One region of the Shewanella halotolerans genome, then DNA from elsewhere that is predicted to be linked to it. Evidence: riboswitches for the same ligand, from Rfam matches in the RefSeq annotation. Region 1 holds a riboswitch; the other holds the start of a gene.
What was found. A riboswitch is a leader RNA that binds a small molecule or an ion and turns the genes downstream of it on or off. The one in region 1 is predicted to bind thiamine pyrophosphate.

Region 1 (15,442 bases):
AAAAGACCATCGGCCGCCAAGATCTGGCGACTTATCCGCTCTATCGATTGTGAAGGGCTCCTGTCATCATCCAGCGGCGAGAGTGAATCGACTCTGGCCGCAGAGATCTTGCCCTTATCATCCACGCTACCGCTCACCTTAGGCGTCACAGGCTCAGGCAGCTGACGCTGCTGCTCACTCTTACCGGCATCGATAAGTGGCTTCATCTGGTCTGGGGTAATAGCGCTTTGCTGACGCGTTTTGGCAAGCTCGGCCTTGGCCGCATTCATCTTACGCAGAGCTTCGCTGGCCACCCGGATATCTGCCATCGAAGGGGTCGCGGGCGCCATCGCCGCCGCGTAAACCTGCTTCATCTTGTTCAACGTTGCAAGTGGATCTCCTGGCACGGTTGAGATGTCGATCGCCACCTCGCCATCCACCGCATAACGTCTGCCATCGCTCCCCTGCTCATACTTAAAACTTGGGCTGCGCGCGAAGGTGCCGCCAACGCTAGCATGGGCCTGCTCATGGGCTCTCACCTCGGCGTCACGTCTAGACAGCTCTTTTAGCTCAGCTTCCTGGCGGGCAAGCTCCGGGTCTTGTGAGCGACTCTCATCGCCTGGTGTGGCTTTCCCCTCTTGCTTATCCGCGAAGGGGTTGTACGCCTCGCCGCGGGTTTCCTCGGCCACACCAAAGATATCGACTACCGGCTTTTCACCCTCATTTGAGCTGCCGCGACTAACGTCAACGCCGCCTTGTCCGCCTGGTATACTCGCATTTGGTTTGTCATTGCTACCTCCCGAACCTGGGGGTAAACCAGAGCCTGCTGCGCTACCTCCCGCATCCGGTAGTGTAGAAGCAACATCGGTCCCGCCGCCATTGCCCATACCTTTGCTCAAGCCACTGCTAAAACCAGAGCTCGCCGTTTGGTTGAGTAGGCCACCTACCCCGAGCGGCCCGCTGGAGAGGCTATACCCCCCTTGAGCCGACGAACTGCCATTGAAGATAGGCTGGCTCTTACTTGAGCCGCTTTGCGTTGACAGGCTAGAACTTAAGTGACCAGATGTAAGAACACTGGTTGCTACCGAAGGCGTCGAGGAAACCGCGGTGTTGGCCTTTAGGCTGACATGTGACGCTTGTTGAGTGACTGCTGGCGTTGAAACAGCACTTACAGAACTTGAAGCCCTATTTGAAGAAGATAAAGAAGCTGTAGAGGATGAAGAAGTTGAAGCAGAAGAAGACGGCAATGCACCGAGGCGCATCGCCGTAAGAGATGGCGTTGTCATGGCGCCAGCCATGGCCTACACCTTGATATCTATCACTGTACCTAGGGTTTCGTTTGCGGTCTCTAATACTTCAACCGCGGCTTCCCCTTGGTTTTTCGATTCGATGGCTGAGACCAGGGCCTCAGTTTTATCTGTGGCGTTGACCGCATTAGTCGTCTCTGTGCCGCCTGCTTCACTCACCTGAGGCTGGCTGGGTTTGGCGACATCCACAGTAGCCTGAGTCAGGCCAGACTGGGCGCTCTGCAAGCCGGTCAGACCGGATGAAAAGCTCGATGGTATTTCCATAGTTAATGGCCCTTTTTCATGAATCTCAGTTATGGCTAATTATTAATCAAAAGCAAAGCAAAGTACAGCTTTACAGAGGGCTCGGCTAACATCTTGAATTGGTTAGCCTGCGCCTATCCAGCCTGCCTCCCAGTCTTTCCAAACTGGGGTAAAGCCTCGGCTTCGAAGGACACTGGCAACCTCGGCGGCGCTGCGTTCGTCGCTGATCTCAAACTGATCTAGCTGAGCGGCCGGATTGACATAGCCGCCCGGTTCGGTGCGACTACCGGCGCTCATCTGGGTGATGCCGAGCCCTAACAGGTCATCTCTCAAACTAGGCGTCTCCCGGGTCGAGAGGCTGATCTCAAGCTGCTCGTTGAAGAGACGAAAGGCGCAGATGAGTTGCACTAGGCCCTTGTCGGTCAACTGCACCTTGGGCGTGATACCGCCGACGCAGGGTCTAAGCCTGGGCAAGGATATGCTGTAACGACTGCGCCAAAAGCGGCGCTCAAGATAATCCAGGTGATAGCCCATCAAGAGTGCGTCCATGCGCCAATCATCGAGCCCAAGCAACACCCCTAGGCCTATCTTATCTACGCCCGCCTGGGCGATCCGCTCCGGCGATTCGAGACGATAGCCATAGTCCTGTTTATTGCCCCTCAGGTGATGCTTGCGATAGGTCTCAGGATCGTAGGTTTCCTGATAAAGCATCACGGCATCCAGCCCCTTCTCTACCAAAATCTCATAGTGTTCACGGCTTAGCGGCTGTACCTCCATGGCCACATGGCTAAATTCCGCCTTCACCAAGGGTAAGACCTCGGCAAAATAGTCGATACCGACCTTGGTTTCATGCTCGCCAGAAACCAGCAAGATGGAATCGAATCCCTGAGGCTTGATCACCGCCATCTCGGCCGCCAGTTCATCATGGCTGAGCACCTTGCGCTTAAGCTTGTTGCTCATGGTAAAACCACAGTAGTCACACTCGTTGGCGCAGAGATTTGAGAGATAGAGCGGCAGATAGAGGCCGATGTTATGACCAAATCGTTGCCGGGTTAAGGCGGCTGCACGCTGCGCCATCGGCTCTAGGTACTCCTCGGCGGCAGGCGACAGCAGCGCCAACAGATGACTCAAGTTTCCCTGCTCACCCTCGATCGCCGCCTCTACCTGGGCCGGCGAAGTGGAATAGAGCGCCATTCGCAGCTGCTCGCGAGAGAGCCCACTCAAGATATCCAAGAAACTCATTGGCTTACTCCGATAAGAAGGCGGTGAGCGCCTGCTGGGGGCTGGTGCCAATCGCCCTCTGGTGCACCTGGGCCAGGCCCGCCTCATAGGCCTTACGCCCCGTGGCGACAGCATCGGCAAAGCAGAGCGCCATCTTGACCGGATCGCGGCTGGCGGCAATTGCCGTGTTCACCAGTACGGCGCTCGCCCCCATCTCCATCGCCGCCATCGCCTGAGAGGGTGAGCCGATCCCAGCGTCGACCACCACGGGCACCTTGGCCTGCTCTATGATGATCTTCAAAAATGCCGCCGTCTCCAGTCCGCGATTTGAGCCTATGGGGCTTCCCAGCGGCATCACGGCCGCGCAGCCCACAGATTCCAGATTACGACAGAGCACAGGATCGGCATGCACATAGGGCAATACGGTAAAGCCGCGTTCACACAGCACCTTGGCGGCGTTAAAGGTCTCTATTGGATCCGGCATCAGATACTTAGGATCGGGATGGATCTCAAGCTTTATCCAAGAGGTACCCAGCACCTCGCGAGCCAGCTCGGCGGCGAAGATCGCCTCCTTGGCATTGCGCGCTCCCGAGGTGTTGGGCAGCAGCTTAACGCCGCTCTGACGTATGGGCGCCAGAATATCATCGAAGCCCGCCTTAAGATCGAGCCGCTTCATCGCCAGTGTCACTAATTGCGAACCGCTTGCCGCCAAGGCCGCCAACATCTGATCAGAGCTGGCAAACTTGCCCGTGCCGGTAAACAGGCGTGAAGAGAACCGACTATCGCCTATCGTTAACATATTAACCTCCTGCCACTACGCCAAAGAGTTCAATCACATCGCCCGCCTCACATAGGGTCAACGCCCACTGCGACTTGGGGACCACCTCGCCTGCCCGCACCAGCGCCACGCTATCCGGGGCTATCTGCTGGCTCTCCAACATGGACTGCAGACTTGCGTTATCTGGCACCTGTATTAACTGACCATTCAAACTTAATCTGATCTCACTCATCATTTTCTCCTAAGGCCGATGAACAGGGAGTCCCGCCATGTATCGCATAAGTCTTTTCATTCGATTCTTTAATTGCCACACAGACCGAGCACTTGGGATCCCGCCGCAGCGTGAGCTTTCGCATCTCGCCAGTTAATCCGTCGAACCTATGCAGCACACCTAGAGCCGGTAACCCCAGCAATAGCTTTATCGCCAGCAGCGCCTGCATCGAGGCCATGGTGCCCACCATGGGCCCAAGTATGCCTATGGTGCTGCAGCTCTCACTCACCCTTAGTTCGGCCGGAAACAGACAGTGATAGCAGCCATTGTCCGGGGATTTGCTCAGATCGAACGCCATCAACTGACCAGAAAAGCGGGCCGCAGCCGCCACCACTGTTGGCGTGCCCAGCGCCACACAGGCGGCATTGACGTGCTGGCGCGTGGCGAAGTTGTCGCTGCAATCGAGCACCAGATCCACACCTGAGAGCAGAGACTCGGCGTTGTGGAGTTCCAGACGCACAACCTTGGCCGATATCTGCACTTGTGCTGATAGTGGGCTGTTTTGAGCAGAGCCTTTTTCTACCAGCCTGTCTCTGGCGACTTCCGCCTTGTACTGGCCGCAATCGGCATGGGAAAACAGCAGCTGCCTGGGCAGGTTACTCAGCTCCACCTTGTCATCATCGATCAGGGTCAATTGGCCGATCCCCGCCGCGCTCAGATACTGGGCGCAGAGCTGGCCCAAGCCGCCGACGCCGACTATGGCGACGCTTGCATTCATCAGCCTTTGCTGACCCAGTTCGCCGACCTCGGGCAACATGATCTGCCGCGAATATCGGATAAACGCCCTATCATTGAGTGACATAGGCTTTCTCCCACGTCCTGGCCAGCTGTTTATAGGCCTCGCCCGGCGAGTCTGCCTGGGTCACTGCACGCACAACGGCCACCGCCTCTACGTTTGTTGCTTTAACCCGCTCTAAACGCGAAGCGTCTATACCGCCGATGGCCACTCTCGGACAATCAGGCTTCCAAAGCGCGACCATACGAGCGAGCATACTCAGCCCCTGAGGATTAGAAGGCATAGATTTCGTCGGTGTGGGGAAGATATGCCCCAGCGCCAGATAGGATGGATTAAGCTGACTGGCCAGCGCCAACTCGAACACGCCATGACTGGAGACACCCAGGGCGATCCCCGCCTCGGCGATCCTATTGAGATCCGCCTCAAAAAGATCTTCCTGCCCCAGATGGATGCCAAAGGCGCCATGCTTTAACGCCAGCTGCCAGTGATCGTTGATAAACACCTGAGCATCGTACTTGCGCCCCAGCGCGATAGCCGCTTGTATCTGCGCTTCTAACGCGGCAGCGCCTTGGCCCTCTTCTTGTTTGCCCTTCCCTTGTTTGCTTTCTTCTCCTTTGCGACCTGCTTGGCCATCATCCTCAAGCTTGATCCGCAGCTGCGCCGTGGTGGCCCCGGCGGCAAGCACCTGCTCCAAAGTATTCAGATTATCCACCACGGGATACACCCCGATGGGACGCTTAAGCCTTAGAAAGCTAAGCCTTGGAAAGCTATACCTTGAAAAATTAGCTGCCGAAGAACTTAGTGAAGAACCTAGTAAAGAACAATCACTAGCGCTATCTGAAGAGCTTAACTGAGTCCCGCCGGTCAACTCTGTGATACGGGGAAGCGATACCAGGCCCGAAGGCCAACCTGTGCGCGCCAGTGGTCCGGCGCCGGCGCCCAAGGCCTTGGCCGACGCTATGCCTTGGACTACATAGGTTTTAGCGAGCAAGATGGCGTCATGTAGCACCAAGCCCTGAGCCAGAAAGCTGGCAATCGCCGATGACAGGGTGCAGCCACTACCGTGATGATTGGGGTTATCCACTCGCTCGCCGCTCAGGCGAAAGCTAGTGTGCTGGTGCAGCGGTGAGGTATGCGCCACCGCGTTGCAGATAAGGAGATCTTCTGCCCTATCGCTACGCCAGAGCGAGCCCTTGTCACCGCCTGTGATCAGCAGATTACAGGCTAAGCGTTTTGAGAGTGCGCTTGCCTGACCTAGCATCTCATCACTTGATGCCGTTTCTTTCCCCACCAATTTGCCAAACTCGCTGGCGTTCGGCGTCATCAGGGTAAGCAGCTTAGCGAAGGGACTGAAATCCAACCCGGCAAGGTGCTTGGGCTTAGTTTTGAGCTTAGTTTTAGGTTTAGTTTTGAGCTTAGTTTTGGTCTGGGCGGAGGCCTGAACAGCAGATTCGCCAGTCAAGGCATCGCCGCAGGAGGCCACCATCACGGGATCCAGAATAATCGAGATAGGCAGGCCATCACCCGTTTTCAGTGGCGCAATATGGGTCGCCAGCCAATCGGCGACAAGATTAATCTGACGCTGATTGGCAAGCAGCCCTATCTTGATCGCCTTGGGCGGCAGGTCTGCCAGCAAGGTATCGAGCTGAGCGAGCAAGATAGCCTCACTCACAGGCTCGACACCGTTAACCGCCACCGAGTTTTGCGCGGTGACGCAGGTGATCACGCTGCAACCATGGCAGCCCAGGTCCGCCATGGTCGCAAGATCTGCCTGAATGCCCGCACCGCTCCCGCTGTCTGAACCGGCAATGGTCCAGACGATAGGTTTTTCAGCGGACATGGCTACACCTCTTCTGCTTTTTCGAGAGCCGTACTTTCAAGAGAAGTACTTTCAAGAGCGGCACGTTCGAGAGAGGCACTTTCAATGGCGGGGCTTTGCTTCACCGCGCTGTGATAGAGCTCGCTACCACTTTGCTTAAACTGCGCCGACATCTGCGCCAGCCCTTGTTGAATATCTACCTTCGGCGCGCTAGCAGTAACGTCAATCTGCTCAACCTCAATCTCCCTCACCTCGATCGCTTGGGCCGCGGCGTATTCGCGCACCTCCTGGGTGATCTTCATCGAGCAGAACTTGGGGCCGCACATAGAGCAGAAATGGGCTACCTTGGCCGACTCCTGAGGAAGTGATTCGTCGTGATACGCCCTGGCGGTGTCGGGATCCAGTCCCAGGTTGTATTGATCTTCCCAGCGGAACTCGAATCTCGCCTTAGACAAGGCGTTGTCGCGGATCTGCGCGCCGGGATGCCCCTTGGCCACATCGCCGGCATGGGCCGCGATCTTATAGGCGATCAGCCCCTGCTTCACATCTTCCTTGTTTGGCAGACCAAGATGCTCCTTAGGTGTCACGTAACAGAGCATGGCGCAACCATACCAGGCGATCATCGCCGCGCCTATGCCTGAGGTGAAGTGATCATAGCCTGGGGCAATGTCGGTAGTCTGAGGGCCTAGGGTGTAAAACGGCGCTTCGTCACATAGCTCGAGCTGCTTATCCATGTTCTCCTTGATAAGCTGCATCGGGATATGGCCCGGCCCTTCGATGATGGTCTGCACGTCATACTGCCAGGCCTTCTTAACCAGCTCGCCTAAGGTTTCCAGCTCGGCAAACTGTGCCTCGTCGTTGGCATCGGCGATGGAACCTGGTCGCATGCCATCCCCCAGCGAGAGAGAGACATCGTAGGCGGCGCACAGCTGGCAGATCTCATCGAAATGCTCATAGAGGAAGTTTTCCTTGTGATGAGAGAGGCACCACTTGGCCATGATGGAGCCGCCGCGAGAGACTATGCCTGTGAGGCGCTTAGCCGTCATAGGCACATAACGCAGGAGCACACCGGCGTGAATGGTAAAGTAATCCACCCCCTGCTCTGCCTGCTCGATCAGGGTATCTCTGAAGATCTCCCAGGTGAGATCTTCGGCGACGCCATTGACCTTCTCCAGCGCCTGATAAATGGGCACAGTTCCGATGGGCACCGGCGAGTTACGGATGATCCACTCGCGGGTCTCATGGATATAGCGACCGGTAGAAAGGTCCATCACGGTATCCGCCCCCCAACGGGTGGCCCACACCAGCTTCTCCACCTCCTCTTCGATAGAGGAGGTAACCGCCGAGTTACCTATGTTGGCGTTGACCTTCACCAGGAAATTACGGCCGATGATCATAGGTTCGGCCTCAGGGTGGTTGATATTGAGCGGTAAGATTGCCCGGCCCGCCGCCAACTCCTGACGCACAAACTCTGGCGTGATCGGCTCACCTAGCTTGGCGCCGAAACTCTCACCCGGCGCGCGCTGATTGAGCACCTCGTCGGTCACTGTCTCGCGAGCCATGTTCTCACGCAGGGCCACATACTCCATCTCTGGGGTAATGATGCCACGTCTGGCGTAGTGCATCTGAGTCACCACCTTACCTTCAAGGGCGCGTCTTGGCTTGGGCAGCTGCTCAAACCTCAGATGATCCAGCCCCTCATCGGCCAGACGCTGCTGGGTAAAACCTGAGCTGACCTGCTCGAGTTCCCGGGTATCGCCGCGCTCGGCAATCCACTCGCTGCGCAGCTTAACAAGACCACGACGCACATCGATATCGGCCTCGGGATCTGAATAGGGTCCGGCGCAGTCATAGACTGTGATGGAGGGATTCTTCTCATAGACAGGCGCCTCGGCCGTGCCGCCAATCAGGGTGTCTGACTGAAAGATCTGCCTCATGGCGACCTTGAGATCCGGTCTGCTGCCGCTGAGATAAAATTTCTGCGAATTAGGGTGTTGTAAGGGTTTGAGGTTATCGATAAAGGCCTGGGCCTCTGCTCGCATTTCGCGACGTGTTGACATAAGCAATCTCACTATAGGGTTAGATGAAGTTGCTTGTCTGGAGAAGTTTGGCGTTGAGGGCATTGAGTCAGGCCAAATGGCCTGATTCAAAAATATGCTGGGTGTCATTGGGATTGCGCTCGCCAAATTTGCGGCGATTTTAATCCCATTGGCCGATAAAAAACGGCGGGACACTAAGGTCATATTATGCTTGTTTCCTTCGCAGGGACTAACCTGATCAGGTTCAACGGATCCCGAATAAACGGTCTCAGCCTAATGGCACTCCGACAAGAGGGCCTCAGTATAGACCTAAGGGATTGAGGGTGGCAAGCCCCTTTAAATGAATACTAACATCAAATTAACCGTACACAACAACCAAGTAAAATCAAAAGCTTGAGGAAAACACAAGACCAAAATCATTATTTGAATGAAAATATATCACACTAATTTTTATCTTTAACCTTCACTCCCATCATACTCAGATGCTTATCGAGAGAGTCTTTAATCGCCTGTTTCACCTTGTCGCCACCACACTTAAAGGGGAAGCCTAAGTTTTCCCCGTGGGGGTTAATTGGTGTCGCCACACTCACCACGCGATAACAGGTATCCCCTATCTTGACGATGCGATTGGGATCCACCTTGCTGTCTAAGGTGATTGCCGTCTCATACTCGTTCTCCTTAGGCAGGGCTAACACTCTCATCTTGCCATCCATCTCGCTCATCGACTTTTTCTGGGTGGCCTTGTCGGCGGCGTGCTCAACTAGCTTGTCCAGCTGCTCCTGTCTGTGCCTCGCCATATAATCACCAGTTGCAGCGCTTACCGCTTCCGAGTCTGTTGCTCCCCTCTCCAGATTAAGACCTTTCGTACCATCGAAGGAGAATGCTTCATTCTCTTTCTGAGTGTCAGCGGGCACCTCGATTTTAGAGACGATGTTAGGCTCGGAGAGCTCAACTGCTGGATCAAGGGCAGGATCAACACTTGCTTGGGTAACATTAGGCTGGAAACCAGTAACTTGAGTCGCTGACGCCCCCTTCTCTGGACTCGGCTTAATCGGCTCGGCACTTTGCTGAGCGAAAATCGGCGCCGGACTGTCCTCTGTCACTTCAGCCCTTTGATTAAGCGTATCTTGCTTTGGCGCGTTTACTGGTACCTCGGCAGGGCGAGATTTGGCCTTCATGGCGTCAAACTCTGTCTGAGTGAGCATATAGGCACTGATGGCCTTCTTGTCTCGCTCAATTGATTCCTGAGCCAGATATGGCCCCTTAAACTGCCAACTCAGCAGGGCCAGCAATGCAAGGTGCGCCAGCAAGACAACCAAGAAGATAAACAACTCTCTCCAGCCAATCTTCGCCGCCATAGCTTCGACACGAGGGCTTTTAGCATGAGGACTTTTATCATAATAGCCTTGCCCGGCGTGCTCACTCGCTAATGGATCGTTGACGAGATGGCAGAAGACTAACTGCTCGACATCAATATCAGCATTAAGGTTTAGATTAAGATTGAGGTCAAGCCAGGAAGATTGACTATCCTTGGGGTGCACTCGCAATAGCAACTCATCCTTTCCTTAGGAAACTTAGCATTTTAGAGAAGAAGAGATGCTATTAGTTCAATCAAGAATAGATAGTGGACAGAGTGAAAATTAAAATACTATAAATTCAACTGTTAACAAAACAAAACCCAAGTTAAGCATACACGTGTACGCTTAACTATTTCTTTTGCACCAGCATGCTGTTAGACTCACCATTAACGAGGTCTAACCAGTTTTAGAGAGTCTAATGCCACCACAAACCCTGCCGCCCCAAGAGATCAGCATGAGTGATCAGCCCTGCTTAGCAACCACGGTAGCCCCCTACAGCCGAGCAGAAGAGTTGGCAAACGCCCTCAGCCATGGTCTTGGAGTCATTGCAGGCATTCTGGCGCTAGCGTTTTCACTGCACAAGGGATGGGACAGGCTAACCGATCTACAACTGAGCGGATTGGCGCTTTACTGTTTGAGTATCATACTCCTGTTTCTCTGCTCAACGCTCTATCACAGTGTCTCGGCGCCTAAATTAAAGCATAAGCTCAAGATAGCCGATCACTGCGCCATCTACCTGTTAATCGCCGGCACCTATACGCCGCTGATGCAGATCCTGCTCGACAGTGTCGAGGCCGATGCCATTCTCATCGCCATCTGGTGTCTGGCCCTAGGCGGTATCCTGTTTAAGACTGCGTTTATTCACCGCTTTAAGATCTTTAGCCTGGTACTCTATCTGGTGATGGGTTGGTTGTGTGTCATAGTGATGAAGCAGCTGCTTGCGGCCATGAGTCCATTAGGCTTTCAGCTTCTCCTGGCTGGCGGAATTTTTTACAGCGTCGGGGTGATCTTCTATGTGGGTAAGCGCATCCCCTTTAATCACGCCATCTGGCATCTGTTTGTCCTCGCCGGCGCCCTCAGCCACTTCCTATGCGTCTACCTGACGGTGATCTAACATAAAGAGAGCAAACGCCTCATTGAGTTGCAGCGCCTCTTGGCTCATCCCTAAACTGTGCATCAGGCTGATGATGCACTCTATGGTGCACAGACCTTGAGATAACTGATTCCGCCTCAGGCGATAACGTGATGGCTCGCTCTCCTGCAGCGTCAGCCTTTTCGCCGCTTGCAGATAGGGACTCTGACGCACCATCTTTCTGGCCTCCTGCCAGGTGGCATCGAGAATGATCACCTGACGCACGCCCTGCTCCCCCTCTTTTTTAAGCAGAAGCTGCTCGGGCATGATAGCCTCTTTCTCGCTCGAGCTCACGGCCGAAGCATTTACAATCGGGCCCACGCTCGAGGCTGAGTCCGTCTCGTCTGCATCGTGCTCCTTTGGAAAGAGTAATAATGCCTCACCCGATTCGCAGGCCTGTTTCAACGCCTCATTGGGCGTAACCCGCGACCAGAGCACACGACGACACAGCTCAGGGAATGCGGCTAACGCCAGCTGTCCCGTGTTGCTGGGACGATCGTACTCCCGCTCGTGCGTTAACAAGACAAACTTCACTCTTTCTCTCCCGGTCATTTTGCTGGTATTTGGAGCCTAAACTCACGCCTATCGTTAAACCAAAGGCGATGAGTATACCTCAAAGGGCTAGGACGAGGACAATGACAGGAACAAGCTTAGAAGGCCTGCTGTGGCTCGCCCGGATGGCATGATTAACGTGCGACCACTAACGAAAGTCCCGCGAACTCGATTCAAAATCATTCACCATAGCAGATAGATCTTCCAGCCTGCCTGCAATGATATGTGACACGCCAGACTGAGTCTCTAACACCCCGGTTACCTTTAAAATTTTTGATGTCAAAAATGGCTGTCGCTGCGCCCTGGCCGTGGCGCTCCAGACGATCACATTGATGTTACCCGTCTCATCTTCTAAGGTCACAAAGGTGACCCCAGAGGCGGTACCGGGGCGCTGACGCCCTACCACTACGCCCGCCACACGCACAAGCTGCCCGTGACGACAATCGGCTAACTCGCAGGCGCGGCGACAGCCCACGAAAGGCGCCTTATCTCTGAGCTGAGCCATCACATGGCGCCCCAGGCTGAGCCCCAGATGGCGATAGTCGCTCTGCATGGCAGCCATCTCACTTGGGGGTGCCAGCACCACCTCACTGGCGACAGCTGGCAAGTCATCGAACAGCGGAAGGCTCGGCTGATAGGCACTGAGTTGCCAGCGCGCCTGATATCTATGCCCGGCCAGCGTCAACAGGGCATCGGCACTGGCCAGCAGGGTCAAACAGCCCTGAGATAAACCTAGCTCATAGAGCTGCTCGACCCGGGTAAAACCGCCTTCGGGGCGAGCCGCGATAAGGGCTTTGATCTCCTCCAGCCTGAGTCCCTTAACTTGCCTAAATCCCAGACGTATCGCAGGCTGCTCAGCCTCCAGCAGGGTCACCAGGCTATTATCCCAGTCACTGTGATTGACACATACCGGCAGCACCATGACGTCGCGGCGCTGCACATCCTGAATAAGCTGCGACGGGCTATAGAAGCCCATGGGTTGACTGTTAAGCAAGGCGCAGCAGAAGGCCGCCGGATAATGATGTTTAAGATAGGCCGACACATAGGCCAGCAGGGCAAAGCTGGCCGAATGCGACTCGGGAAAGCCATACTCACCAAAGCCTTTGATCTGTCTGTAGATCTGCTCGGCGAATGTTTGGCTGTAACCCCGCGCCGCCATCCCCTGGAGCAGTTTAGCCTCAAACTTTTCAAGCTCACCGGTACGCTTCCAGCTCGCCATCGCCCGGCGCAGCTGATCCGCCTCGCCGCCACTGAACCCCGCGGCCACCATGGCCAGCTGGATCACCTGCTCCTGAAAGATAGGTACCCCCATGGTGCGAGACAGCACGGACTCGACCGCAGGGCTGGGATATTCCACCGCCTCCAGGCCGTCCCGCCGCCTCAGATAGGGATGCACCATATCCCCCTGAATAGGCCCAGGCCTGACGATGGCGATCTGCACCACCAGATCGTAATAACAAGCTGGCTTAAGCCTTGGCAGCATGGCACTCTGCGCTCGGGACTCGACCTGAAACACCCCTATGCTGTCGCCTGCCTGCAACATGCCATAGACCTCGGCCTCCTCCCATGTCACATCGGCCATGGAGAAGGCTTTCTCTGGGCGACTCAGCAAGGCGAAGGTCTTACGGATCGCCGTCAGCATCCCCAGGGCCAGGATATCCACCTTTAACAGCCCTAGGCTCTCCAGGTCATCCTTATCCCACTGGATCACGGTGCGATCCGCCATGGCCGCATTTTCAATGGGAACCAGTTCAGACAAGGGCCCTGCCGAAATGATAAAGCCTCCCACGTGCTGGGACAGGTGGCAGGGAAAACCGATCAGCGTCTGCACCAAGGGCAGTAACATGCGCCCGCGCCCAGCCTCTGGCAACATGTCGGCAAGCTGAGCCGTCCAGTGATGCTTGGGATCCCGGCGATCGATATTTTTCACCATCAAGGCTACCTGCTCGGCATCTATCCCCAGCGCCTTACCTACATCGCCCATGGCACTCTTGAATCGATAGCAGATCACCGCCGCAGCCAGCGCCGTACGCTCACGGCCATATTTGCGATAAATGTACTGGATCACCTCCTCGCGCCGCTCATGCTCGAAGTCCACGTCGATATCCGGTGGCTCGTTACGCTCCTTGGAGATGAAACGTTCAAACAACATGTTGATCTTAGTGGGATCCACCTCTGTGATCCCCAGGCAGTAACAGACCACAGAGTTAGCCGCCGAGCCCCTTCCCTGATAGAGGATCTTCTGAGACTTGGCGAAACAGACGATGTCATAGATGGTCAGAAAGAAATATTCATAGGCCATCGCCGCGATCAGCTCTAGCTCCTTCTCATACTGCGCCTTCACCCTATCAGGCACCCCATTAGGGAAGCGGCGACTGGCGCCTTCACGCACCGCCTGCGCCAGATAGTCACGGGCCTGCATGCCGGCGGGCACCACCTCGGCCGGGTACTCATACTTGAGCTCATCCAGAGAGAAGTGGCAGCGACGGGCCAGGGCCAGGCCGTTATCGATCCACTCCTGAGGATAACGTTTACGCTGCGCCGCAATCGGCTTGAGGCTCGCTTCGGCGTTGATGGAGCATAGCGCCGCGCCGCTGTCGAGATCCCGACCATGGGCGATACAAGTTAAAATATCCAGCAGCGGCTGACGCTCCGCCTCATGCATGCGCACGCCACCGGCCGCCACACAGGGGACCTTCTGAGTCTGACTCAGCCATTGCCACTGTTGCAAGTTAAGGGCCTCTCCCGGTAGCAAGAGCCGCTCCATCAGCAGATGCAGACGATCCGGGAAGGCTACAACCAGCCGTGAGGCGATGCTAGCTATGTGATCACGATAACGGGACAACAGATTAGGCTCATCGCTATGTGCCGCACTGCCCTTTGCCGTATCGCCCCCAGCCATCTCACTCTCTGCCGTATCGTTTACGGCCAAGTCACTCCTTGCCTCATCACTCCTTGCCTCATCACTCCTTGCCTCGTCACTCCTTGCCTCGCCAGCCTGCCTGAACTGCGCCAGCGTGGGCGGGCGCCACAGCAGCAGGCTCTGCTGCTGAGCCAAGATGGCCTCCAGGCTCACCCTGTACTCTCCCTTGCCCTGACTTCGCCTGGCGTTGGTGATCAGGGCGCTGATCTCACCATAGGCGAGACGGCAAGGCGCCAGCAGCACGAACAGCCCCTGGTCGAGATGAAACTCGGCGCCCAGGATCAGCTTAAGATCGCAGCGCTTGGCCGCCTCATGGGCCTTGACCACACCGGCAAAGGAGCATTCGTCAGTCAGCGCCAATGCCTGATAACCAAGGCGCTTGGCCTGCTCCACCAGCTCGTGAGGATGGGAAGCCCCGCGCAAGAAGCTGTAGTTCGAGAGGACGTGCAATTCGGCGTACTGTAATTCAGCGTACATTAGCCAAACCATCCCTGCAGGAATAATCCCTCAGGCGAGCGAAATACCCAGCAGAGCCCTCCCTGATGCATGCGGGCAAGGTAATAATCCCGCGGCGAGGCCGCCGACCAGGGACTGTGCAGCCGCTCCGGCCCCTTAAGCAGGCTCACCGACTCAAGCTCCAGGGGCTCGGGCTGGCGCAGGAGCCAATTGGGCCGGATACGGCCATCACACAGGCCATGAAACAGATCTGCAAGTAAGATCGCCTCCTCGCTCAGCGCCCGGGTCTTGCCCTGATAGCTTGCCCTCGGCTCGGCGCACCGATCATACGCTTGGCGCTCAAGCGCTTGGCTTTCAAACTTTTGGCTGGAAGCACCTTGAGTAGAAACGCTTTGACTAGACATACTTTGACTAGACATACTTTGACGAGAAGTGCTTTGAGAAACAGCTTGATTAGATAGTTTGCCCCCCGGGGCACCCGAGCGGCTTTGAGATACTAGGCTTTGAGATACTTGGCTTTGAGAGGCTCGGCTCTGAGAAAGCGAGCGGCTCTGCCAACTCAGCTCCGGCAGATGATGACTGCAGTGCTCAAGCCCCTTGACCTTATCCGCTCCTAGACGCGCCTCAA
Region 2 (15,442 bases), 430 kb from region 1:
CAACTCATTTAATTAATGACCATGTCGCCAAATACAAATCAATCAAACAATAGAAATGCCAAACCTTCATTCCAAGACCAACACACTTTGGGGCATAAACCGTTTAGAGTGGTCGTTCTAACCCATTGTTAGACAGTTTCGAGTTAGGGATTACTATCGAAACAGTCTGCTTCGGATAACTTCAAATTGGCGAAAAGGAAGCAGACGACTTAGTTGTTTGAGAGCATAAGCTCATAGGTTTCATGGCAGCGCTCGCCGGTCAATCAGTGGCGGGCGCTCCTCCTTCCTGTGCGCATCAGAGCAATTGACTTAATAGAGCGACAGGCTTATTCAACAGCCAAATAAAGTGTCGACTAAGCGACACTTTATTTATTAGTTGCTTTTTGACAAATGACTCAAACAACTTTAGTCGACTTGCTAGTCTTGATGTTTTTTCAAGCCAAGCACCTATCAGGCACCTTCTATGAGGGATCGACGTTGAAGATGAAAAGCACTTCACCGTTTCCGGAGTTTCCTGCATAGGAAGTCGGGGCCTTGCTGTCCGTCCTGGTTGAAGGCATCGCATAACTACCGCCACCGCCCCCGCCATAGCATCGGTAATCGTCCCCACCAGAAGCGTCCGTGCCATATACGGTACCGCTGCCGCCACCACCATAGCCGCCGCCACCGCCGCCACCGCCGCAGGTGGCCGGGTTACCGCCCTCACCACCTTTGCCGGCATTGACCGCCAGATTGGGACCAGCGTTTATCCAGCCCTTTGAACCTTCAGAACCCGAACCTCCCGACGCACCGCCGAAACCCTGATACCCGCCATTATGGCCATCGCCCCCGCAGGCCACGCCTTCCGTACAATCGGTTCCGCCCCCGCCCATGCCGTTGGTATTGGTGAACCAAGACCCATCTAAAGAAGGCAGGCCATCGTAAAAGGCGTTTGCGCCTACGCCGGTTGCCGATTTGCCAACTTGGCTTGAATACGCGAAGCCGCCGTTGCCACCGCCGCCGCCTTGCATAGAACCGCTGTAGAAGGCGCTTCCCTCGCCGCCACCACCACCGCCGCCGGCGATCAGAACTATCTCGTTGTGCGGCAGGGAGCCGTCCGGCTCAAAGCTTGTCACGATCGTGGCTGCGCCTCCGGCCCCTCCGCTGCTATCATGACTTCCCGCTTGCCCCAAGTAGTAGTAGAAAATCGCGTTTCCGAAAATATTTCCATACTCGGTGCCTGTGGTTACCATCTGGGCAAAGCCTCCTTTGCCGCCTTCTCCCGACCCGCCGCCTACTGAATTGTTAGTGCCGTTACCTCCTCCGGCGCCGATTGCCTGTATCCACAAGGTTGTATTCTCGTCTATGGCGCTGTTGAGGGGACTTGCCTGGGTTGCAATGTTGGTCCAGAAAACCGCTTGATTACAGCTGGTATTTAGGCTGCACACCACCTGGTTTGAATTGCCGGTGGCAAGAGAACAGGTTGCATCGCAGTCCTCGATAGCGTACGAAACCGCTCCACCCAGGGCGAAATCTGTCACTGCGGTGTGCGTCTGGCCCACATCGTCCATGACGGTGAGCGTCGCCTGGTAGTTCCCCGAAACGTCTTTGACACCATTGGTTGAGGCGGTATCGGCGTAGGGGTGGACTTTGAGCGGCCCCCGGTTAGGCCCACCCTGAATGGTAACCGGCCCATAGACGGTTTCGCCCGTATCCAGGTTTTTTACTGTGTAAGTATGAGCAATCAGTTTTCTCTCACCGCCTGCAACGGAAAAACTTCCATCGAGTTCCATTCGGCCGGGCACGTTAGACGATTCCATTGCCGTCAGTCGCGCAGTCGGAGCGTTTTCACTACCGTCACAGCCCTGCAGTGCGCCCATTGAGCAGGCCAGCACTATGAATGCCGGTTTCGATGAATGGGCGAAATTCGTCAACCCCGTGTACAGACGATGGATCCGGCTTAAAAAAGCTGGTGATAAAGACATTCGGTTTCCCCTTGATCTTCCTTTTCCTGGGCGTTGTAACGATTCAGCATCCGCAAGGAAGTATTGATATGATCATTTCATTTCCACAAATGGCCTTTGTTGCCAAAAAATGAGTCAATCCAAGTTCCTTTTGTGCGACTAACTAAAAAGCCCCAGTGTAAGTCAATAATTTGATTGAAAATAAATGTGCGAAATACAGAATTTTCCTTGGATTTCATCAAGGACAACCGCGTAACCTTGGTGCACAGGCAAACTGAATACCACGAATTCACCGCCAATGAAAACAAAATTGCAACATATGTACACTTCCGTTGTTTTACATCCCTCTGTTCAGGACATTAGTGCTTCCATGTACAACACCCGCCGGCCAGGCGATTGATTGCTATGAAGGTACAACCTTAACTCCACTGTGTAGACACGAATACCGGCATACGCTGAACTAACAACTAACGAAATGAGCGCCGAAATCGCTCACTAATTCACCACCAACAAACACCACCTCAACCCCCACCTTAAACTTCAAACCGCTAGTCAAAAACAATGCCAACTCCCCACCTCCCACTCAAACAGAGTCAAAAAATAGATCCTTTGCTAATAAAATGACAGCGTCATTTTTACATACACAAGCAACCACTTAATAAATTTTAAACCATTAAATACAAATGGTTACACAGCAGAGTGATACACTAAAAAGCGGCAAAACATTGACAGTTTATTTCCTAAAAAAAGCGGCGTATAGTGCGTTTCTAATTTAGTGACACCAGGGTGAAAATCATGTTCCGCTTTACAATTTATTCCATCGTGGCCTATGCCTTCTGGCTGACCTTTGTCGACGTATCCAACTATTTGGGTGCGGAGGAAGAAGGTGGCTGGCTGTCGACCATCAAGAGCGAGTGGGCCAGCTTTAAAAATGATGAGCCGCCGCTGAATGCTAACTATCTCAGCAACCAGGCCACTGATTGTCAGGCGAGCAACTCTTGCTATGAGCCGAGTGAGCCACTGGGTGAATAAACTCAAGTTAAGAATTTAAAGCGACAAACCTAAGGTGAACAACCTCAGCCTAACACGCGCTAAGTTTGCACCTTGCCATTACATCTTGGGACGACACTTTCACCCCGCGGCGCATGCCAGAGTCATCCCAAGATGTCTGCTTTTGGATTAAAAGCCCGATTCATATCCAGATTTAAAGCCCAGTTCTTAGCCAGTGGCACACCAGTTCTAAATCTAAGTTTAAACCTAAGTTTTAAAACATAGCTCTAAAATTTAGCTCTCTCCCTGAAGCACTCTCAGAATTAGCCCAGAAAAATTCCCGCCAGGGTAAAGGCGCTCACTAGGGCGAAGAAGATCCACTGAAACAGGGAGCGAAATGCGCCCTTTATCTCCGCAAAGTATCCTATGTAGATCTGCCAGACGGCAAACAGCACGAAGTTCAGCGCGATAAACAGTAGCAGCCCATAGCTTTGCATGTTTGAGACCATGGAGAAGGAACAGGCCAACAGCACCAGCGCCGAGAGCACCAGAAACACCGAGATGTAGTGAAATACGCAGTGCATAACAGATTTGGCGATGGGGTCGAAATCTGCCTCAAGCATAGGGGTTAAGAAACGTTTTTTCCCCAGGGTAAAATGGCCGACGCAGGTCAAGATGGCGATGATGCCGGCGATGAGAAAATAGATGTTCATCGAGTCTCCATGAAAACGGGCGAGTAAAGATCACCCTTATCTAGACCAGTCTAGTCGATTCCCTGTTTCATGCATGATCGAAAAAGAGTGCGCCAGCGCACTCTTTTGTTGAAATTTTGCCTGTGACAGAGGCGCTTACATGGTCGCCATGATCCAGTAATCCAGACGCTCCTGCGGGTTAGCCATCAGCTTCTGACAAGGGCCCTTGTAACGGTTCATCAGGCTACCCAGGTTGTGGTTGCTCGGCAGGCTGGCCTTCTGCTCGGCGACGGTTGCCGCAAGCTGCTGCTCTACCTTGTCGGCGTCCTGATACTTCTTCGCCAGCGTCACGGCATCTTCGCCAGACTGCTTAAGCCTTTCGCCCACAGGCTTCATCTGCGGCGCATTCATGCCTGAAATGGTCTCTGAGGCGATTTGGTAATAGGCGGCGCACTCCAGCACCTCTTTGTTAAATGCCAATTCGGCTTCTGAGGGGGCGGCAACGGCGCTATTGGCCATGAGGGCGAATAGCGAAAGTGTAAGAGTCTTGCGCATCAATACTGTCCTTGAGCAATGAGTTTGAACCATTTCTACTTTAGATGTCACTGAATATCAAGGTTATAGCCTAAAAATTCTTGCTCCAGCTGGAAGCCGAGTGACTCATACAGGGCCTGGGCCTGATGGTTATCTTTATGGGTCTCGAGAAAGATAGAGGCGATCCCCTTGGCCTTGGCATAATCGATGGCGGTCGTCATCAATCGCCGCCCTACCCCGACGCAGCGGGCATGCTGGGTGACATAGAGGTCGCTCAAGATAAGGTTGGCGCGGGCATGGATAGAGCTGAAACTGGGATAGAGCTGACAAAAGCCCAGGCCATTGCCCTGAGCATCTAACATCAAGAAGATCACCGCATCCTTGCGCGCCAGTCTGGCATTGATAAACTTGTTGGCCAGGTCGATATCGCTCGCCTGACCATAGAACTGACGATATTCGTTAAATAGACCCGCGACAATGGCCGCATCTTCCAAACTTGCCCTGCGTAATTCTCCCGACATTTATCCTCCCTGATATTTTGGTTAACTTATTGGTTTTCTAGATACTGACGCATTTGAAACTTAAGGTTTTGCTTCACACTTGGCCACTCTGAGGCGATGATGGAATAGACCACTGTGTCTCTTATGGTGCCGTCTTTCAGAATGCGATGGTTACGCAGCACGCCATCTTGCTTGGCGCCCAGGCGGGTGATCGCCTCGCGGGAACGCTGATTGTGCCAGTGGGTGCGAAATTCCACCGCAATCACATCTAAGGTCTCGAAGGCGTAGGTGAGCAGCAGGAGTTTGCACTCGCTATTGACCCCTGTGCGCTGGGCGCTCTTGGCATACCAGGTATGGCCTATCTCTATACGTCTGTGGGTCTGATCCCATGACATCAGGCGGGTACAGCCGACAATCTGCCCCGAGTGTCTGTCTCTGACGGCAAAGGCCAAGGCCTCACCGCGCTGCTCGCTGGCCAGAGCCTGCTCGACATAGGTCTTCATCTCATCGGGATGGGGCGCCGAGGTGTACCAGAGATTCCACAGTTCACCGTCGCTGACCGCGATGGACAAGGCGGGAATATGCTCCTCCTGCAGCGGCTCTAACACCACACGCTCACCACTTAAACAGCCTCTCAATGCGTCCTGACTCATGTTGATGCTCCAATGGGTTTGTTATAACAAAGCCATATGACCGATAGATGAAATTGCCTGTCTAGCCTTTGGCCCTGTTTACTCGCGATGACCTTTTTACAAGACTGCTTTTTACAAGAGTGCTTTTACAAGACTGCGACCAGATAGTTTCCGAGTTTGTTTACAAGCTAGATCACGAGATTGCTAATAGACACGCTAACAAAATAGCCAATTTAATTAAAGTGTTATCTTGTAAAGTAATACTTCATCGCCCTCGCCCCAGGCGATAAGCTCCTGACACTCGAAGCCGAGCTTCTCAAGCAGCGCCCGTGAGGGACCATTGCGTTCTTTCACTATGGCCAGCAGGCTGCTGAGTCTGAGCGCCTTAGCATGGGCAAGCACGGCGCGGCTGGCCTCGACCGCATAGCCTTTACCTAAAAATTCCGGCAACAGAGCATAGCCAAGGTCGATACCGGGCAGCTGCTCGCGGTTCACCAGGCCGGCCACGCCGACTGGCTCGCCACTTTGCCTGAGTTCGATGCAGTACATGCCATAGCCATGTTCCTGATAACTGTTGATCGGCCCCTCGATGAGGTGGTTTTCCGCCTGCGCCAGGGTGCGAACGCCGCGATCGCCTATGTTATCGAGAAAGCCCTGACTGTTGAGCAGGGTCAGCATAAAGGGGGCATCTTTTACTGTCATTTCACGTAAGACCAGACGCTCTGTTTCTAGGGTAAGCAATTCATTCTCCTAGGGGCTGTTTATCTTTCAGGTTTAATTTCTGTTCAATCTAAACGCGTTTTGCTCGCGGCGTGGGGCAAAGAAGCATAGTTGCGCTATGTGAATTGCACACAACAAAGAGCAGGATGCGTTTAGATGAACCCGTTGGGCAGCATTTGTAGGCCATTTCTACCTCGTTCTCGTCAGCTTATGTAGAACAACTACACTACACTGACTCCGCCTTGTATAAATCACCTAAAAGCTGCTGCAGAAACAAACAGGAAAGGTCAACAGCCCCTAGGTCACTTTCGCATTGGGTGATCTCGACTATACTGTGATTGGTTCTACATAGGAAGTGGTTCTAATGACACAACACGCGCCGAAAATCAGTCAATATCATGTCATTGCGGCAGTCGTCGCCGCCGAGCTCAATCAGACACTTAGCTACTGCAAACAGATAAATCTCACCGCCAGCAATGCCCAGGCAGCCTCGGCGCGGGTGGGCAATGCGGCGCTCGGTTTCAAGGCGTTAACTGGCTTCATCGACGATCTGGCCTCCTACACCATGAAGGCGGCCACCGACATCAATCAACTGGCCCACCAGGCCAGTCGTCTCGCCACAGAGACCGCCAGGGCGGCAGTGGCACTCAATCATTTCCAGCGAGCAAAACTCAAGGCCAATGGCGCGCCCTATGGCGATACCATCAACCCGGCCGTTGCCGCCACCCAGGCCCATCACAGCAAGTTACAGCAGGAGTTTGATCGCCTTATCGACAAGATGGAAAACCAGCTGTTTGAACTGAAACGCAACCTGCGCACCGCCAACATACTGGCCTCCATCTGCCGCATCGAGGCCTGCCGGGTCGATACCGCCAACCAGACCATATTTAACGACGTGGCCAACCGGGTAGATGATGTGGCCCAGTTGATCCGCCGCCGGGTCGACCATGCCATTACCCTGTTTGGCAACACTGCCCCCTGATCCACCTTTTTACCGAAAAGTTAACGACAAGGAGTCGCACCATGAAGAGTGAGCTGATCATCGAAACCCCTACCCACAAATGGCTCTACTTCGGTCGCGACCCCGAAAAACCCGATAAGATCATAGACACCAACCAATACATGGTGGTGAGCAGCCATCACGCCCTGTTGATGGATCCCGGCGGCATAGAGCTGTTTGCGGCCATGCTGGCCAATATCGTCAAGCATATCCCCCTGAGCCAGCTGACCCATCTGTTTGCCTCCCACCAAGATCCGGACATCATCTCCTCCCTCGGCCTGTGGGATCAAACCCTGCCCAAGGCCAAGCTCTACTCTCCCTGGCTATGGGAAGGGTTCATCCGCCATTTCGGCATGAATAACATCAGCTACGAGCCCATCGCCGACAATGGCGGCAGCGTGAGCCTGGATCAAGTTGAGCTGCAGTTTATTCCCGCTCACTACCTGCATGCCTCGGGTAACTTTCATGTGTATGACCCTGTGACTAAGGTCTTGATGAGCGGCGATATCGGTGCGGCGCTGGAAGATCCCCAGGCCGATATTTATGTGGATGATTTCGAGCAACACTGCGCCAAGATGGCCTATTTTCATCAGAGGTGGATGCCGTCAAATCGTGCCAAGAATGATTGGATAAAGCGGGTACGCAAGCTGGATATTCAATACCTCTGCCCTCAGCACGGCAGGATCTTCCGCGGTCCTCAGGTAAAGCAGTTCCTCGACTGGTTCGAGAACCTAAACGTGGGTGTGGGGGTATAAAAAAGAGTTTATGCTGGGGGCTAGCGTTAGCGTCTTAGCTCCCCTCTTCCGGCAGACAAAAAAATGCCCGCAGCAAGCGGGCAACACAATCACTTAGGGTGAAAACCTTCCATAGGTAATCTAGGGCCTGGTGACCTTTCAGGTTTACTTTTTGTTCAATTTAAACAGGTTTTGCTCAAGGCGCGAGCTGTGAAGCATAGCGGGCTATGTGAATAGTGAACAACACAGAGCAAAGCGTGTTTAAATGACCCCTTCGGGCAGCGTTTGCAGACCATTTCTACTGCGTCATCGTCAATTTATGTAGAGTAACTACACTGCACAGACTCTGCCTTGTATAAATCGCCTGCAAGCTACTGCAAAAACAAACAGGAAAGGTCACCAGACCCTGACCACTTTGCCAGTTTTTACTGCCCTGTAAACCCGACCAAAGTCGAAGCTATGGCACCTGGCTTCACATTCTCGCCGTATTAGAGGTAACGCACCGCCGAGTCGGCCGATTTCTGCGGCTTTAACGGCGCCTTCACCGCTGGCGTGCCCAGGTAGAGGAAGCCCACTATCTGATCTTGCTCGCCCAGACCCAAGGCCTGATGCAGATGACGATTAAAGGCCAAGGGGCCAGTGCGCCAAATACCGCCCAGTCCAAGAGCGAAGGCGGCCTGCTGCATCGCCATACAGGCGCAGCCCGCGGCGATATGTTGCTCGAGCGCCGGCACCTTAGGGTGCTCGGTTACCTTAGCCACTACCGTGACCACCATGGGGGCGCGCATCGGCATGTTGGCGGCCTTAGCGACCGCGGCCTCGTCACCACCATCCTTTTCCATCGCCTCTACAAAATGGTCAGCCAGGCGCGTTAGGCCATCGCCCTCGGCGACGATAAATTCCCACGGGGTGAGGCCAGCATGGTCCGGCACTCGCACCGCGGCGTTTAAGATCTGTGTAAGCTGCGCCGCATCGGGCGCCGGGGCGACTAGTCGGGGGCAAGACTGCCGAGTCAACAGAAGTTCGATCGCATCCACAAAGATTATCCTGTCATTAATACCGAACTTGAGGGTAGCAAATTGGTAAAAAAAATCCCACTGAAACAGTGGGATTTACACTCGATGGTGCAGGGTTAAGCCTTGGGCTGATACTTGCGGGCGATCCAATAATCCAGACTGGTATAGCGTCCGCCGCCAATGATCAGCAAGGCAAACAGCATAAACAGATAGGTGATGGCAAACTCGATGCCGTTGTTGAGGATCACAAAGTTACCCGAGGAGGTCAGCCACTCATAGTGACCATGTTCCTGCAAGAGCGACTTGGCCGCCGCGAGCTTCTCCGCCGAGGCCATCACCTGCTCGTTGGCCAGCCAGGAGCTGGGATCGGCGATGGCCAACCAGCCGTTTTTCCAATGCACGCTAAAGGCAGCCACCGCCATGGTGACCATCAAGGGAATAGAGATCAACCGGGTCGCCAAGCCCAAGATCAGCAAGAAGCCACCGACAAACTCGCTGCCGGCCGCCAGGGCCACCATCACCTCGGGCATGGGCAGACCCAGGCCCCACTCGGCGTTACCAAACCAAGCCACCGTGTCGCTAAAGTGCGACAGCTTGTTATAACCCGCCTGCATCAGCACGGGCGCCAGATAGAGCCTAAGTGCCAAGGCGGCGACGCCGTCGAGCTGGGCGATCCCTTGGGTAAATTTAGCGTACAGTTTCTGCATAACCTCACTCTCTCATTATTTTGTCATTACCTAATAGACCCTTAGCTAATCATTTAAATTTCAGCAAGAATAAACAAAGGTAAGAAAAACTATGACCTCCGCGAAATGAAATAAACAAGAAGAGATAAACGCAACAAGAAACCTTGCGTTAGCCCTGACGGATCAACAGAGTCAGAATTACAGAATCGGATTGACCAAGTCGGAAACAGAGTCGGACGACCAAAGACGCGTTAACCCACCAGCACCATGAAGTCATCGAAACATTGCAGGTAGTCGCTCACGCTGTGTGGCAGGCTGGCATCTGACTCGCCCTGCTTCTGCGGCTGTGCATTCTCCACCGACTGCAGCACAGTCTGCTTCAATATGCCCTCGCCCTGGCTTGCCATCAGCAGTGCCCAGCAGGCGGCGAAATACCAGTAAAGCGCCAGGGCGCTGGGAATGGCCGCGAGCGCCTTGTCATTGAGCTTGGGATGATCATTCAGATAACCGAGGATCAGCCTGTGACGCTGCTCACTGGAAAGCCTGTGAGTTGCCAGCACACTGGCGAGATCCACTAGAGGGTGAGAGCTACAGGCGTATTCATAATCGATACACCAGAGCTTCCCCTGGCTCATCAGAAGGTTATGGGGATTAAGATCCCTGTGACTATACTGGGGCGCCAACTCACAGGCATTAAGCTGCTCTAGCACGGCATCGACCCGTCCCTGGTGCGCCTTAAGCGCTTGCCATCTCATCTTCCAAGGCTCGAGATAGGAGATGGGCAGATCACTGCTGCCTGCCGCATCAAGACCTGCGTTATCTGTGCTCGCCGCATCTAGGCTTTCGGCAATCATCTCTAGCTGGCCAAAGTAGCGCCGCCACTGCTCTGTCACCGAGATTGGATTCTTGGGCAACGGCAATTGAGCTAGCCCCTTGAGTAGGTCGAGCAGCAACCCCTCGGCATCTGGCCGGCTGACGCACTCTTCCTGCAGGGGATGGGCGGGGTTGGCAGTCATCAAGCGGCTCCAATCTTCGCCTGTGTCGATGAAACGGCTGAGATAGACGCTATTGCCCGGCGCCACATACAAGAGCGCTGGCGCGAGGCCTTGCTCTTCTGCCAGGCGCCAGTTGGCCACCTCATGGTCGCGGGCGCTGATCTGGCTGCTGGCCTGACTGTTGATCCGCAGCACCAGCTGCTGGTTATCGCGGCTTAGATGATAATTTTGGTTGCTCAGTCCCCGCGAGAGCACCTGTATCTGTGTGCGCTCATCCAGTGGACAGCCAAGCTCAGAGAGCTGCACCTTAACCGCCTCGGGAAGGCTAACGCTCAGGCGCGCTAGCAAGGTGCTATTCGCGTCAGCACTATCGTCAGCCGACATCAGATCTCAGCCTCAACGAACAGTACGGCAAGACTCGGCCTAGTCATAGGAGTAGTCGCCCTGACTCGGCTGCTGCATACTGGTGCGCCATAGGAAATAACCCCCTATCGCCATGCCCACATACAAGATGAACAGCATAGAGGTGAGCATCAGTCCCTTGTTGAGATAGAGGTAGATGGAGACAAAATCGATAACCACCCAGTAGAGCCAGTTCTCCAGCACCTTGCGCGCCACCAGATAGGTGGTCATCACCGCAAAGCAGCTGGTTGCCGCATCCAGATAGGGGTAAGAGGCCTGAGTGTGGGTTGCCATCAAATGGCCGACCACCAGGGAAACCACGGTCGTCGCGACGATCAGGTAGAGATGCCGCCCAAGCGACCAGCTGACCACCTCGACCCCGTGATCTTCACCGCCGCCATAGCGCCACAACCAGAAGCCGTATCCCGCCATCGCCATGTAGTAGACGTTGAGCAGCGACTCCATCAGCAGGGAGACCTCCCAAAACAGCAGAGTGTAGATGGCGGTACTGACAAAGGCCGCCGCCCAGCACCAAATGTTGCCGCGCATCGCCAGCGCCAGATAGGCCAGTGCCAAGACCACGGCAACCGCCTCCCACGCCGTCATGGCATTGGCCTGTTCGAAGGCCTGAGTCAAGGTGCTGACCAATGCGGACCAGAAATCTATCATAGGATGTGTGTCGCTCCCTAATTGCGCCTTAAGGCCCTATTCTTGATGGGACAGGTCCAGCTCGCCACCGATAAACTTGACCACGAAGACCGCCTTGCCCCACTTCTCGTGAGCGGCTTCCATCTCGGTGCCCAACATCTGCATCACCTCGCCATATTCGCCGCACACCTGAGTAGCCATGGCATTGGTGCGGCGCTCGATATTGGCGTAAGTGTCAACCCGGCCGATGAACCACTTGATGGGATCGATATAGTTATCCTTCAGGGGATACATGCTAATTTCAGCGGTTAATTTCATCTTAACTCCTTAAGGGGGCGAGCCCTGCCCGCCCCTACAACGATTGGCAACAGCAAAGCGCCAATTACATAAACTTGACGTTGACAGTGATACCTAACTGGCGAGGATCGCCGTAGCGGATATATTGCTTATCGGCCCAGCCGTTATCCGGCTCGTTACCGAAATAGAAGCCGCGCACGCCATACTTCTCATCAAACAAGTTACGACCCCAGAGATAAGCCGACCAGGTCTCTGTCTCGTAGCCGACACGGGCATTGAAGATAGTATAGGGCTCTGACTTAGAGTCGTTGCTGTCTGAGTAGTAAAACTCGCTCTTGCCACTGGTAGTCAGGTTGGCAAACCAGCCCAGATCGCTACGATAGGTCGCCCCCGCGCTATAGGTAAGATTAGGTGAGTGAGCCAGTTCGCGGCCAGTAAGATCCACCAACCCACCATATTTGTCCTGATAGGCGTAATCGCCGTAGGCAGTCTCTAACCAGCCAAGGGTGCCGTATAACTTAAGATTATCAGTGGCATACCAGTTGGCTTCCAGCTCGGCGCCGTAGTTGTGTGAGCTACCGGCGTTTTCGACATAGAGGATAAACTTCTGTGGCTCGTCGGGGTTTTGCTGTGAGGCAGAGACCTGCTGATCGCGTCTGTCCATGTAAAACAGCGAGAAGTGTGTGGTCGCGTCGCCATCTAGCCACTCTGACTTGAGGCCCAGCTCATAGTTGTACAGAGTCTCGGCCTGGAACTCCTTCTTATCGCTCAGGGAAGCCGGCAGCGACATGTTAAAGCCACCCGCCTTGTAGCCACGGGCGATACGGGCATAGGCCTGTTGGCCAGGGCTAAGTGTCTTATTCAGAGCAATATGACCGCCCCACATGTTCTCTGAGGGCTCGAAGGCATCTTTGTCCGAGTCGCTGTAATCGCTCTCGCGGCGCTCCAGACGAGCCCCCACTGACAACGCGTAGCCATTGCCTAAGTCGCTGTCTAACTGGGCGAAAACTGCCAAGTTAGTCGCTTCATATTCGGCCAAGAGTCTGTCTTCCCAGCCGTTATAGACTTCGAGTGTGTCGTTGTCTTCTGTGAGTCTCAGACCATAGACGCCCACTAACCAGTCGGTGCTGCCATCGAAGATACGCCCCGCCTCGGTAGAGCTCAGACGAAACTCCTGAGACAGTGTGGTTCTGTCACCCAGCTTGTTCCAGGTGTAGTCGTACTGACAAGGTTCACCCTCGCAGCTGCGGGCCGCCCAAAACTCAGGGTTGGCCCAGTCACCGTCGTAGCCGTGGTGAGTATCACTCTGGGCCATTGAGCTAAGTGAGACCAGCTCGAAACTGTCGGCGCCCGAGTAGGTTAATTTAAGCGAGCCACCCGTGGTGCGCTGTTTGTCGACACCCGGCTCATCTGTGAGGGTATCGAAACCGTTGTTGTCCAGTGTCCAGGCGTCGTAGCCGTTGTTAAAATCGGCGTGCATCAGGCTGAGATCGGCCACCAGATCGTCAGTGGCATACCAGCGCAGCTTGATGCGGCCGGTAAATTCATCTCTGCCGTTAGTGTCGTCGCGGCCCAGATAAAGATTGTCGCGATAGCCGTTCTGCTCATGTTGCTGCAGCGATACGCGGTACAAAAGCTTGCCCGAATCGCTTAGAGGGCCAGAGCTGAATCCGCTATAGGTGCGAAGGTTATCGTCACCCAGTTGCACCTCGGCGCCATGTTCGAATACCGAGGTGGGATCGTTACTCTTGAGATATATGAGACCGGCTAAGGCGTTGGCGCCGTAGCGAGTCCCCTGAGGACCACGGAGCACCTCGACCTGCTGCAGATCATACATGCTGGAGATCATCCCAAGGCCCGACATGTCGATGTCGTCTATGATGTAGCCAACCGAAGAGTTAGGTGCGCCCTGGTACTCTTCCTGCTCGCCCACACCACGGATCTGGAAATATTTCGCCCGCGAGCTGCCGCCAGACCAGTTGAAGTTGGCGATGCCGTTGAGTACGTCTTCAAAGTGCTGGGCGCCCTCGTCCTCAATTTGCTGTTGATCTATGACGCTGATGCTGGAGGGCATCTTGTCCAGGCTAGACTGGCGAAAATCGGAGGTGACGACAATCACTTCCATCTCGTCGTTGGCTGGCGGCGTATCGTTCGCCATCAGGCTGGTATGAGTTAACGCCGCCGCAACGGCAAGGGCGATGGGTGAATAAGATTTTAATGTAAACATAGGACCTCAAATCAATATTGAGATCCGGCACTTAAGAAAGCGAGAAAGAATGCACAGACAGATTGTGTTAAATCTAGTGATGTGGCCCATTCCTACGCCGGTATTAGCCGGATCAGGTTCTAAGGGTTCGTCCCGCGGACATCTCAGTCAATCGCTAAGCTATGGCTTGGCGTTAACACCCCTTGGCGAGGCCGATTATACATGACTCATACAAAGAGTTGACATATTTAACGCAATATTTGCGCGTGATCCATAAAAAACGCCAGCATTGCTGACGTTTTCATCAAATTATTTGCTCGACTCATTCCTGAAAGCGATTTTTAATTGGAAATGGCCTCGCGCACATAGAGTTCACAACGCACCGCGGTGGCATTGGGGGACAGCGCCGTCACCTGCATCTGCTGCTTGCCGTGAAGCTTAAGGGACTTCCAGCTCACCCCCTCATCCTCAACCGTTGCGCCATTGATGTCATACCAGGTGAACTTATATTGCAGGCGCTGATCCTTTGGTGACTTACTGATAATGGTGCCGCGGGCCCGCAGGAAACCCGCCTCGGCTTGGGTGGTCACCGCGCTGACGTCCACATCTGAGTGGAAGGAGCCATTATCGACCCGAACCTCACCAGTGGAGCTGGTCATGATGCCGCCGGTATGGGGCGCACAGGCGCTCAGTCCCAACAACAAGCAGCCTAACACTAATCCTTTGTTCATCACTATTCTCCTTACGCTACACCTTAATGTCTATTCGATCAGAAAATGGGCACGGGCGGTGGCAATCAAGGCCTTACGGTTGGTTTGCCAGCAGTTGATGTTTACGTTCGCCACGCGGCGTCCCTGACGGGTGATCTTACACTCGGCGAAGCTATCTCTATGGTGGCCAGCCCTCAGGTAATCGATTGAGAAATCGACGATTTTTGGCACCTTGGTGGTCTGCATAAACACCATCAGCTGCACGATCGCCGACATCTCCATAAAACCGGCGATCACCCCGCCATGAATGGCCGGCAGGGTTGGATTACCGATATTTTCATCTTTCTTCGGCAGCTGAAATACCAGCTCGTCACCGAAGCGCGCCACCTGCATGCCAATAAACTTAGCATAAGGAACATGGGCCAACAGGTGACCGAAATCGTTGAGTTCTGTCGCCTTCTTAACGATATCTTTAACGTTTAATGCCTGATTGGCTTCTGGCGTGACCATGGTCATTTCCCCTCTCCCATCAGAGCCTGTCTGAAGGCGTCGCCCACCATCTCAGGGCTGATACGCATGAAAGAACCCACCGCATGGGCGATAGGATCGTCGATAGAATCCTGATAGGCAATGGCGCGGGTAAAGGCCACGCTCGAGGAGAGCTTGTAACACTCGGCAAAGCCATAGACGCTTTTGTTAGGTTCGGCGGGTTTCATGTAGTCGACCCGCAGATCCAG

Region 2: linked by a shared signal. The riboswitch ahead of K0H81_RS11115 (TonB-dependent receptor) and the one ahead of thiC (phosphomethylpyrimidine synthase ThiC) in region 1 are both predicted to bind thiamine pyrophosphate.

The regions. Positions count from the first base shown of each region.
Region 1 is NZ_CP080417.1:2,158,192-2,173,633, reverse strand. It holds gene K0H81_RS09220 (putative metalloprotease CJM1_0395 family protein) at 1-866, opposite strand, end outside; gene K0H81_RS09215 (chemotaxis protein) at 1,281-1,550, opposite strand; gene thiH (2-iminoacetate synthase ThiH) at 1,653-2,771, opposite strand; gene K0H81_RS09205 (thiazole synthase) at 2,776-3,549, opposite strand; gene thiS (sulfur carrier protein ThiS) at 3,551-3,760, opposite strand; gene K0H81_RS09195 (HesA/MoeB/ThiF family protein) at 3,753-4,601, opposite strand; gene K0H81_RS09190 (bifunctional hydroxymethylpyrimidine kinase/phosphomethylpyrimidine kinase) at 4,588-6,375, opposite strand; gene thiC (phosphomethylpyrimidine synthase ThiC) at 6,378-8,414, opposite strand; TPP riboswitch at 8,592-8,690, opposite strand; gene K0H81_RS09180 (hypothetical protein) at 8,837-9,751, opposite strand; gene trhA (PAQR family membrane homeostasis protein TrhA) at 10,170-10,865, shown strand; gene K0H81_RS09170 (DTW domain-containing protein) at 10,839-11,417, opposite strand; gene K0H81_RS09165 (error-prone DNA polymerase) at 11,584-14,835, opposite strand; gene K0H81_RS09160 (Y-family DNA polymerase) at 14,835-15,442, opposite strand, start outside.
Region 2 is NZ_CP080417.1:2,588,092-2,603,533, forward strand. It holds gene K0H81_RS11045 (hypothetical protein) at 462-1,964, opposite strand; gene K0H81_RS11050 (hypothetical protein) at 2,739-2,975, shown strand; gene K0H81_RS11055 (hypothetical protein) at 3,257-3,646, opposite strand; gene K0H81_RS11060 (hypothetical protein) at 3,782-4,180, opposite strand; gene K0H81_RS11065 (GNAT family N-acetyltransferase) at 4,228-4,680, opposite strand; gene K0H81_RS11070 (GNAT family N-acetyltransferase) at 4,707-5,312, opposite strand; gene K0H81_RS11075 (GNAT family N-acetyltransferase) at 5,529-6,032, opposite strand; gene K0H81_RS11080 (chemotaxis protein) at 6,376-6,993, shown strand; gene K0H81_RS11085 (oxygen-binding di-iron domain-containing protein) at 7,035-7,766, shown strand; gene K0H81_RS11090 (NAD(P)H nitroreductase) at 8,234-8,782, opposite strand; gene K0H81_RS11095 (HvfX family Cu-binding RiPP maturation protein) at 8,878-9,468, opposite strand; gene K0H81_RS11100 (phosphotransferase) at 9,699-10,826, opposite strand; gene pnuC (nicotinamide riboside transporter PnuC) at 10,866-11,513, opposite strand; gene K0H81_RS11110 (hypothetical protein) at 11,550-11,810, opposite strand; gene K0H81_RS11115 (TonB-dependent receptor) at 11,875-14,016, opposite strand; TPP riboswitch at 14,089-14,209, opposite strand; gene K0H81_RS11120 (YcfL family putative periplasmic lipoprotein) at 14,337-14,726, opposite strand; gene K0H81_RS11125 (PaaI family thioesterase) at 14,757-15,221, opposite strand; gene K0H81_RS11130 (PaaI family thioesterase) at 15,218-15,442, opposite strand, start outside.